Regions from separate parts of the Halalkalibacter sp. HAAS-P014 genome, predicted to be linked through region 3. Evidence: riboswitches for the same ligand, from Rfam matches in the RefSeq annotation. Region 3 holds a riboswitch; each other region holds the start of a gene.
What was found. A riboswitch is a leader RNA that binds a small molecule or an ion and turns the genes downstream of it on or off. The one in region 3 is predicted to bind cobalamin.

Region 1 (3,286 bases), on a different contig from region 3:
TGCCCCGTAATGAGCTTAAATAATGTTGTTTTTCCACTTCCGTTCGGCCCAAGTAAAGCAAAAAACTCTCCTTTTTTTATTTCTAAATTTAATTCTTTTATAATGGTTTTATTTGTATAGCCACCTGTTAAATTTTTCACTTTAATCAACTTCTATCCCTCCTCCCAATTCTTTCTCTAATCAAAAGCAACGCAAATACTGGCGCTCCAATTAAAGCTGTAATTACGCCAATAGGCAGTTCTTTAGGAGCAATAATGGTTCTAGCCATTAAATCTGCTAATACAAGAAAAGCCCCACCAATTAACATTGAAAGTGGCAGAACATGCCTGTGGTTTGGGCCTGTTATAAGACGTACTAAATGAGGTATAACGAGGCCGACAAATCCAATTGAACCTGATACAGCTACCGCTGCTCCTGTTAATAAGGAAGCTCCGATCAGAATATTGATTTTCCCCTTCTTCACATCGACACCGATATGATCTGCAGCTTCCTCCCCTAGAGCAAGAGCATTTAATTCCCGGTAGTGAATAATGAGAATGAATGACCCGATCATCATAAATGGTAAAATGAGTTGAACATGGCTCCAGCCTCTCATTCCAACACTGCCGTATAACCAATAAATAATCTGTGTCATAGAATCCCGATCACTTAATGAAATGATTAATGACGTAATCGCCCCAATAAAAGCACTAATGATAATACCAGCTAGAATAATGGTTTCAATAGCCATACTTCTGCTGCTTAACCTAACTAGTCCAAATACAATGAGCAACGTAATAAACCCACTTATAATCGCGACAACCGGAAGAGTGAAACTCCCTAAACCTACAATCGTAACTTGAAAAAACAGTACGAATACAGCACCTAAGGCCGCGCCTGATGACACCCCAATTGTAAAGGGATCCGCTAATGGATTACGTAAAATACCTTGGAAAGCTGCACCAGCGAGAGCTAGTGATGCCCCTACACAAAAAGCAAGTAAAACCCGTGGGAAACGAATATTCCAAATGATCATTTCTTCATTGAGAGGAATATCATTAAGCCACCCAAAGTTAAAAACATTTTCGGAGATAATATGTAAAATAGTAGGAATTGGTATGACAACACTGCTTATCAATAAGCCAAGGAGGGCTGTACCTAGTACAAACCCTCCACTTAAAACATACCACCAAACAATTCTATTCTGCAAAAACTTCCGGATAGATGAGTTTGGCAAGTGTTTCCACCCCTTCAATTAAACGAGGGCCAGGTCTCGTAACCGTGTCGTTATCGACATCAAATACTTGCTCCTCTTTAACAGCAGGCACTACGGCCCATCCATCACGTGATAATACTTCGTCTCTTGGATTTTCTACATAATAACCATAAGTAGTAATAATCACTTCAGGGTCTAGTTGGACAATTTCTTCTTCCGTTAACTTCACCCAACCGTCGTGATTTTCTGCAACGTTAATAGCTTGGATAGATTCGAGCATTTCATTCATAAATGTATTTTGACCTGTAGTGAAAATATCTGGAGCCGGCGATACTTCAACCCAAACTTTTTTCTTATCCGTAACAGTTGCTTCTGCCTTTTCAATGATCACTTTATGTCGTTCTTGCATATCAGTAATAAGCGCATCTGCTTCAGCCTTGCTTCCAGTAGCAGCAGCAATCATTTCAATCTTGCTATACACATCGTCAAAAGATGTAGCACTTCCAGTCACAATAACATTAATACCAGCTTCTTCATATTGCTGTAAAATATCTGGATGCGTATTATAGTGATAATCTGTAACCAGTGCGATATCTGGTAAAAGAGTTAAAACAAGTTCAGCATTCATATCTTGCGCACCAACTTTTTCAATCTCTTGCGCTTCAACAGGATAATTACAGTAATCGGAAACACCGATTACTTTATCGCCTAATCCAAGTGCAAACGTAATTTCTGTATTACTAGCTTGGATAGAAACAATCGTTTCTGGTTCTGATTCAATTGTAACTTCACGATCTGCATCATCAATGATCGTTACAGGAAACAGATCTTCACTTTCCACTTCATTACTGCTTTCAGGAGGTACATCCTCTTCATCTTGATTGTTTTGCGCTTCTGTTCCACAACCTGTAATAATCGCCATGCTTAACAAAAGAACAAGAACAGCTAACCCCCACTTTTTCAAAAACTCCAAATTCATTTTCTTACCCCTTTCTACTTTTGAGCAACAAAAAAACGCTATTCCAAAGGAAAAGCGTGAATGTAAAGGCACATATGTATCCAGTCTATTAAAAAATAAATAAACATGTATGCAATCTAGCAAACGATTACTAGAAAGCCTGCGCTTAAACATTCCTTTCCTCGAGGAAGCTTAAAAAACAATATAGGCAGGTCTCCTGACTTGCGAATCAACGTAGGGTTACCCTTCCCATGCAACTTGCACAGTGGATTTTAGCTAACCTTCCTTATCGCTTACAGTGGCGGGACCGTGTTGGAATTGCACCAACTTCCCTCTTAGTCTCAAATGAAATAAAACCGAACATTTAAGAAACCTATTTGCTTAATATTCATTTTTGCTCTAGAAGCAATTATAAAAGAGTTCCTTTCACTTGTAAATAACTTTATTTCTGAAATTTCGACTTCTATCAACATTTTTCTTACTTATATAGTTAAATTTACAGATTTAAGTATAACGAGAAAATTTAAGCATCGGCAAATATGATTCTTCTATTTACAAAGAGGAAAAAGAAAGATAAAATACAAACCGTAATAATTACTATTTATAACTGTTTTTAATTCCAATTAAAAAAGGAGAATATATAAATGAAAAAAGTTCCTGTTACAGTACTAAGTGGTTATCTAGGTTCAGGTAAAACAACATTATTAAACCACATCCTAACAAATCGTGAAGGCTTAAAAGTCGCTGTAATCGTAAATGATATGAGTGAGATAAACATTGATGCGAAGCTTGTGAAAGGTAATGGATTTTCAAGAACAGAGGAAAAACTTGTAGAACTTCAAAACGGCTGTATTTGTTGTACCCTTCGTGACGATCTAATGCAAGAAGTTGAACGAATCGTTGATGCGGGAGACATCGATTACATTGTCATTGAATCGTCTGGAATTAGTGAACCCGTACCTGTTGCCCAAACATTTACGTATATTGATGAAGAACTCGGAATTGATTTAACGAAAAAATGTACACTTGATACTCTCGTAACAGTTGTTGATGCGAATCGTTTTTGGGATGACTATGCTTCAGGTGAGTCGCTACTTGATCGTAAACAAGGTACAGATGAATCTGATACACGT
Region 2 (3,286 bases), on a different contig from region 3:
AGGCCCTATTGGACAAGCAATTGATGTTGTTGCTGTTTTTGCGACGTTATTCGGGGTTGCTGCAAGTTTAGGGTTAGGTTCACAGCAAATAAACGCAGGCCTGGAGTATTTGGTCGGAATTCCAAATAACTTTATGATTCAAATGGTAATTATGGGTATTATAACTGTTCTTTTCATCATTTCAGCGAATACAGGAATTTCAAAAGGGATTAAGTATTTGAGTTTAGCGAATATGTCAATTGCGACGGTTTTATTTTTTGCGATGTTGATTCTTGGCCCTACATTGTTTTTACTGAATATGTTTACGACGAGTTTAGGAAGTTATTTGCAAAATTTAATTCCCATGGGCTTACGTTTGGCACCTTTTGATGCAGATGAAGCAGCATGGACTCAGAACTGGACTGTTTTCTATTGGGCATGGTGGGTCTCTTGGACACCATTTGTGGGGATGTTTATCGCGCGTGTATCAAAAGGTCGAACGATCCGTGAGTTTACTGTAGCCGTTCTTCTTGTTCCGGCAATGGTTTGTGCGGTTTGGTTTACTGTATTTGGTGGTACAGGAATATTTTTAGAGTTTACCCAAGGTTTAAATGTTTCTGGGCAATCACTTGAGACGGCGCTTTTTTATGTTTACCAGCAGTTGCCTCTTGGTGCTATTTTATCGATCCTGACGGTGGCGTTAATTACAACGTTCTTCGTAACATCTGCTGATTCAGCAACCTTTATTTTAGGGATGCAAACAACAGGGGGAAATCTAAACCCATCAAACCGGGTGAAAGTGACATGGGGGTTAATTTTAGTCGCTTCTACGGTAGTTTTAATGGCTTCAGGAGGACTAACGGGATTACAAGCTGCAATTATTGTTAGTGCCTTGCCACTTTCGTTTATTGTTTTGTTGATGTGCTATGGGCTTGTAAAAGAGTTAAATCAAGAATTGAAAGAACAGAGTAATCCGGTAAAGGTGAAAGAAATTAAAAGGAAAAAAGCAAGCTAATAGTTATGAATCTAGTAGGTCTATCGGTTACTTATAATAAGGCATCGATAGATCTATTTTTCTTTTTGAAGAAGAAGAAGGAAGGTTTTCCTTGCAATAGGGTAAATCTTCCTTTAACATATACAATATATCGTATTTAAAAGGTTTGAATACAACTATATATTGATTTTGTGGAATGAACGGTGTCAAATAGACTTAATAGGGAATCTGGTAGAAAGCCAGAACTGCCCCCGCAACTGTAAGTGCCGATGAAATGAGAGGTCCACTGTGCTTTTAAGCTAGCATGAAAAACTAGCTTGCATGGGAAGGCTCAAAGTAGGGTGAAGCACGAGTCAGGAGACCTGCCGTCATTTTTTAGTCAGCTATCTTCGGGGTGTGAGAAGTGAGACGGCAATGAAGCAGGCCAAAGTGCATTTTGGGGGCCATAGTCTTATTTCTTACGCCGTTTTACGCTCTTTCTCATACTAGGAGAAGGGGCGTTTTTTCGTTTACTTTTAAAGGAGGAGAAAGAAATGACACAAGCTAAGGTAAGAAAATCATCAATTGAACAAGTACATAATCAGATTGAGGCATTAATGAGCTTATTTCCTAAGCTGGACTTTGGTGCATATAAGGAGAAAGTTGAACAAACAATTGCAGCCAAAGGGGATATGTCAGCTGATGAGCTAACCAATTTGCTAGTATTGTCTGCGGTGGAGAGAATTTCAGCCGAAGAACCAGATTGGACTTATGCAGCAGCTAATCTTTTTTTAAAACAGCTCTATAAAAAAGCCACGATCTCGAGAAGGTATGATGCTAATTTTCAATATGGATCCTTCTATCAATTAATTCAAGAGTTAACAAACATGGGGATCTATTCGAAGGACATCTTGCAGGAGTATTCGAGAGAGGAATTAGAGGAATTAGAAAAGATAATTGTTCCTGAACGTGACTCGTTGTTTACATACATCGGAATAGTAACACTAGCAGATCGATACTTAGCGAAATCTCATCGTGCGAACGTATATGAACTTCCTCAAGAGCGGTTTTTAATCATTGCCGCTACGTTAATGATGAAAGAACCTAAAGAAAAACGTTTGGATCTTATTAAAGAAGCCTACTGGGCCATCTCGAATTTATATATGACGGTTGCAACTCCGACATTAGCGAATGCCGGCAAAAGCTATGGTCAGCTCTCAAGCTGCTTTATTGATACGGTAGACGATAGTTTACGAGGTATATATGACAGCAATACTGATATTGCCACACTAAGTAAAAGTGGGGGAGGAATCGGTGCATACTTAGGTAAACTGCGCAGCCGTGGGAGTGATATTAGAGGGTTTAAAGGGGTTTCTTCCGGTGTCATTCCTTGGATGAAACAGCTAAATAACACGGCAGTCAGTGTTGATCAACTAGGACAGAGACAGGGTGCAATCAGTGTTTATTTGGATGTTTGGCATCGCGATATATACAGTTTCTTAGCAGTGAAATTAAATAATGGCGATGAAAGACAGCGTACTCATGATTTGTTTACAGGGGTTTGTATACCAGATTTATTTATGGAAAAAGTAGAGACGCGTGAAGAGTGGTATCTATTTGACCCTCATACCATTCGTCAAACGTTAGGGTTTAGTCTAGAAGATTATTATGATGAGGAAAAAGGATCAGGGAGTTTTCGTAAAAAGTATGAGCAATGTATGGAAGCAGCAAACAATGGATTATTAGGTGAAAAAGGACAAGTATGGGATGTTGTTCCAGCCATTGATATTTTCAAAGAAATTATGAAAAGTCAGCTTGAGACAGGGACGCCGTATATGTTCTATCGAGACACCGTGAACCGGGCTAATGCCAATCGCCACCAAGGTATGGTTTATGGCAGCAATCTGTGCACAGAAATCACCCAAAACATGAAAGCGACTACGGTTAGCGAAGAAAGAACGGAAGATGGAAAAATTATCGTTGAGAAAGAACCCGGAGATTTTGTTGTTTGTAACTTATCTTCAATCAATCTAGCAAAAGCAGTAACAGAAGATGTATTAGAGAGATTGATTCCGATTCAAGTGCGAATGCTTGATAACGTTATTGATTTAAATAATATTCCTGTTCCTCAAGCACAAATAACGAATCAAAAGTACAGGTCAATTGGGTTAGGTACATTTGGATGGCATCACTTACTTGCGTTAAAAGGGGTAAAGTGGGAGTCAGAGGAAGCGATAGAATACGCGAATACGTTATACGAAGAAATTGCTTTTTTAACGATAGGGGCGAGCTGCGAATTAGCAAAGGAAAAAGGGTCATACCCACTTTTTAATG
Region 3 (3,286 bases):
AATATATGAAAACAAACTTAAAAAATACCTTGTTGTAGCACCATTTTTGGGGTTATGCTGAGCTAACTACTGTATCATCCGTTTTCCTTTCGTTTTCCACCTTTGAAGACGATCGCACTTCTCTCATATTCAACATCTTTTACTCCCTGTCGATGGTTCACGACTCGCGCAATCGCAAAAAAGTAATCCGATAGGCGATTTAAATATTTTAGTACGATAGGATTGACTTGCTCACCTTCTCGTTTAAGCCTCGTCACATATCGTTCAGCACGTCTTGTAATAGTACGACAAATATGAAGTGAAGCTGCCTCTTTTGAGCCACCCGGTAAAATAAAACGTTCTAATTCAGGTGCTTCTAAGATGTAGTTATCTATACGCTGTTCTAAAAAGTCAACGATTTCTTGCTTGACCTTATATGGATGCTCATTTGTCACTTTAATCATCGCTAAGTCACCACCACAATCGAATAATTCATGTTGGACTTTGAAAAGCTCAGCCTTGATATCAGGAAATACGTCTTCTTCTAATTGGGCCACTACCTGTCCAATAAAAGAATTAAGTTCATCTGTTGTACCATAAGCGATAACTCTCGTATCATCTTTAGCAATTCGTCCTCCTATAACACTTGTTTTCCCTTCATCTCCAGTTCGAGTATAAAGTTTCATCGAAATTCCCCCTAGTAATTTAGTTTATTAAAATATTTTCTTTACAACTTTTATCACAATTCATGCTGTAATTAACACAACTACTATGTACATGCATGCATTCATAGTATACATGATTATGATTTTTTTCATAGTTTCGCACCAGTAAAACTTTTTTCGGTTTGTATCATTCTCAAAAAGCTATTGACAAGTTTCCTTCTCTACGCTAAAGTTGAAATCAATTTCATATGTTGGAAATAGGTACTTTGAATGTTTGTTCAAAGTTTAAAAGGGAATCCGGTGAAATTCCGGAGCGGTCCCGCCACTGTAATAGAGGAGTTATTATGTCAAATGTCACTGGTTAACGCCGGGAAGACCATAATAACGAAGATACTAGAGCCAGGAGACCTGCCTGTTTCAACAACACTGCTTACCTACGGGAGATGGGGAGGTGTTAACTGTATTTCATTAATATTTCTATGGATATCGTTACCACTTTTTCTGGTAATGATATCCTTTTTTGTTGATTAATATAAAATTGGAGGAATTTAACAATGAAAACGATTAGAAGTAGTAACTTAGGCTATCCACGTATAGGTGAACAACGAGAGTGGAAAAAAACACTTGAAGCATTTTGGGCTCAAACGATCTCCGAAGAAATTTTTGTAGAACAAATGAAAGCATATCGGTTGCAACATTTACAAAAACAATTAAATAAGGGTATCGATCTAATACCTGTTGGTGATTTTTCTTATTATGACCATGTTCTTGATACTGCAACAATGTTTGGTCTTGTGCCAAAGCGCTTTGATTATTCTAATGGCCCTGTTCCACTTCATACATACTTTTCAATGGCTCGTGGAACACAGCAAGCTCATGCTTGCGAAATGACTAAATGGTTCGATACCAATTACCATTACATCGTCCCAGAACTAGATCATAGACAGCCAACTCTAGTCGAAAACCGGCCATTACAAGCATTTTTAGAAGCAAAAGAAGAATTAAATATTGAAGGGAAACCGGTTATACTCGGACCTTTCACGTTTTTAAAACTATCAAAAGGGTACAAGTCTAAGGAGTTTGCTAATCTTCTTGAACGTTTTATACCTGTATATACCCAATTATTATCCGAACTCGCCAATGCCGGATGTACATTTGTTCAAATTGATGAGCCCTACCTTGTAATGGATTTAACAACGGATGAAATATCACTTTTCTCTAAACTGTATGAAGAAATTACAAGCAACATTCCTCACCTAGATATTATGCTACAAACATATTTTGAATCAGTGTCTCATTATCAGGAATTAATGAATCTCCCTGTCAAAGGAATTGGCCTTGACTTTGTTAATGGATACTCAGAAAACCTAAAATCAATTCAAGCGTATGGATTCCCAGAAGATAAAATTCTTGGAGTCGGACTAATCGATGGAAGGAACATTTGGAAAAATAAATTAAGTCAAAGTCATGATATTTTAACAAGTATATCCCAACTTATTCCATTAGAAAACCTACTTGTACAACCGTCCTCTAGCTTGCTTCATGTTCCGGTTTGTTTAGAGCATGAAACAACGTTAGACCCTTTAATAAAGAATGCATTAGCCTTTGCTGATGAAAAGTTAGATGAATTGAGCTTGTTGAAAGACGCAGCGAAAGAACCTACATCTGCTAGACTTGCAGCGCTAAAACATTATCAGCAGTCCGTTGAAAAACTTGAAGCCTCATCTTGGCGTGATAAGAAAGAATTAACGAGTCTTCGAACAGAAAGAATGAAGCCTTTCTCTGAAAGATATCAACTCCAAAATCAAAAATGGAATTTGCCAATTCTTCCTACAACGACCATTGGCAGCTTTCCACAAACAAAGGACATTCGCAGGGCTCGTTTCAAATGGAAAAAAGGTGAATTAACAGCAGAAAACTATGAGGCAAAGATTAACTCAATGATTGAAAAATGGGTCCGGATTCAAGAAGACTTAGATATTGATGTACTTGTACATGGTGAATTTGAAAGAAATGATATGGTAGAATTTTTTGGTGAAAAGTTAGCGGGTTTTGCTTTTTCAAAAAATGGCTGGGTACAATCTTACGGTTCGCGTTGCGTGAAACCACCGATTATCTTCGGGAATGTTTCATTCACTAGTCCAATGACAGTTAAAGAAACGATTTATGCACAATCACTAACAACAAAACCAGTTAAAGGAATGCTTACAGGGCCTGTTACAGTTTTAAATTGGTCATTTGTTCGGAATGACATCCCACCTAAAGAAGTAGCATTTCAAATTGCTGAAGCTTTACTTAAAGAAGTCCAGGCATTAGAGAATAATGGAATTACGATGATTCAAGTTGATGAGCCAGCTTTACGGGAAGGCCTTCCTTTAAAAAAGAAAGATCATAGCAATTATCTGACGTGGGCAGTTGACTCATTCCGGATGAGTACGTCCACTATTGCAGATACAACTCAAATCCATACTCACATGTGCTATAGCGATTTCAAAGAAATTATTGAAGCTATTAAATCATTAGATGCAGATGTTATTTCAATTGAAACTTCTCGTAGTCATGGAGAAATCATATCTGCATTTGAAACCACAGTCTATAATAATGGTATTGGACTAGGTGTTTATGATATTCATAGTCCAAGA

Region 1: linked by a shared signal. The riboswitch ahead of AC1FXZ_RS04400 (ABC transporter substrate-binding protein) and the one ahead of metE (5-methyltetrahydropteroyltriglutamate--homocysteine S-methyltransferase) in region 3 are both predicted to bind cobalamin.
Region 2: linked by a shared signal. The riboswitch ahead of AC1FXZ_RS16770 (ribonucleoside-diphosphate reductase subunit alpha) and the one ahead of metE (5-methyltetrahydropteroyltriglutamate--homocysteine S-methyltransferase) in region 3 are both predicted to bind cobalamin.

Annotation. Positions count from the first base shown of each region.
Region 1 covers NZ_JBWQTV010000005.1:128,955-132,240, reverse strand. The annotation lists gene AC1FXZ_RS04410 (adenosylcobinamide amidohydrolase) at 1-140, opposite strand, end outside; gene AC1FXZ_RS04405 (FecCD family ABC transporter permease) at 146-1,216, opposite strand; gene AC1FXZ_RS04400 (ABC transporter substrate-binding protein) at 1,179-2,174, opposite strand; cobalamin riboswitch at 2,344-2,542, opposite strand; gene AC1FXZ_RS04395 (GTP-binding protein) at 2,798-3,286, shown strand, end outside.
Region 2 covers NZ_JBWQTV010000021.1:23,967-27,252, forward strand. The annotation lists gene AC1FXZ_RS16765 (glycine betaine uptake BCCT transporter) at 1-994, shown strand, start outside; cobalamin riboswitch at 1,158-1,357, shown strand; gene AC1FXZ_RS16770 (ribonucleoside-diphosphate reductase subunit alpha) at 1,507-3,286, shown strand, end outside.
Region 3 covers NZ_JBWQTV010000006.1:223,831-227,116, forward strand. The annotation lists gene AC1FXZ_RS05905 (cob(I)yrinic acid a,c-diamide adenosyltransferase) at 75-665, opposite strand; cobalamin riboswitch at 887-1,074, shown strand; gene metE (5-methyltetrahydropteroyltriglutamate--homocysteine S-methyltransferase) at 1,199-3,286, shown strand, end outside.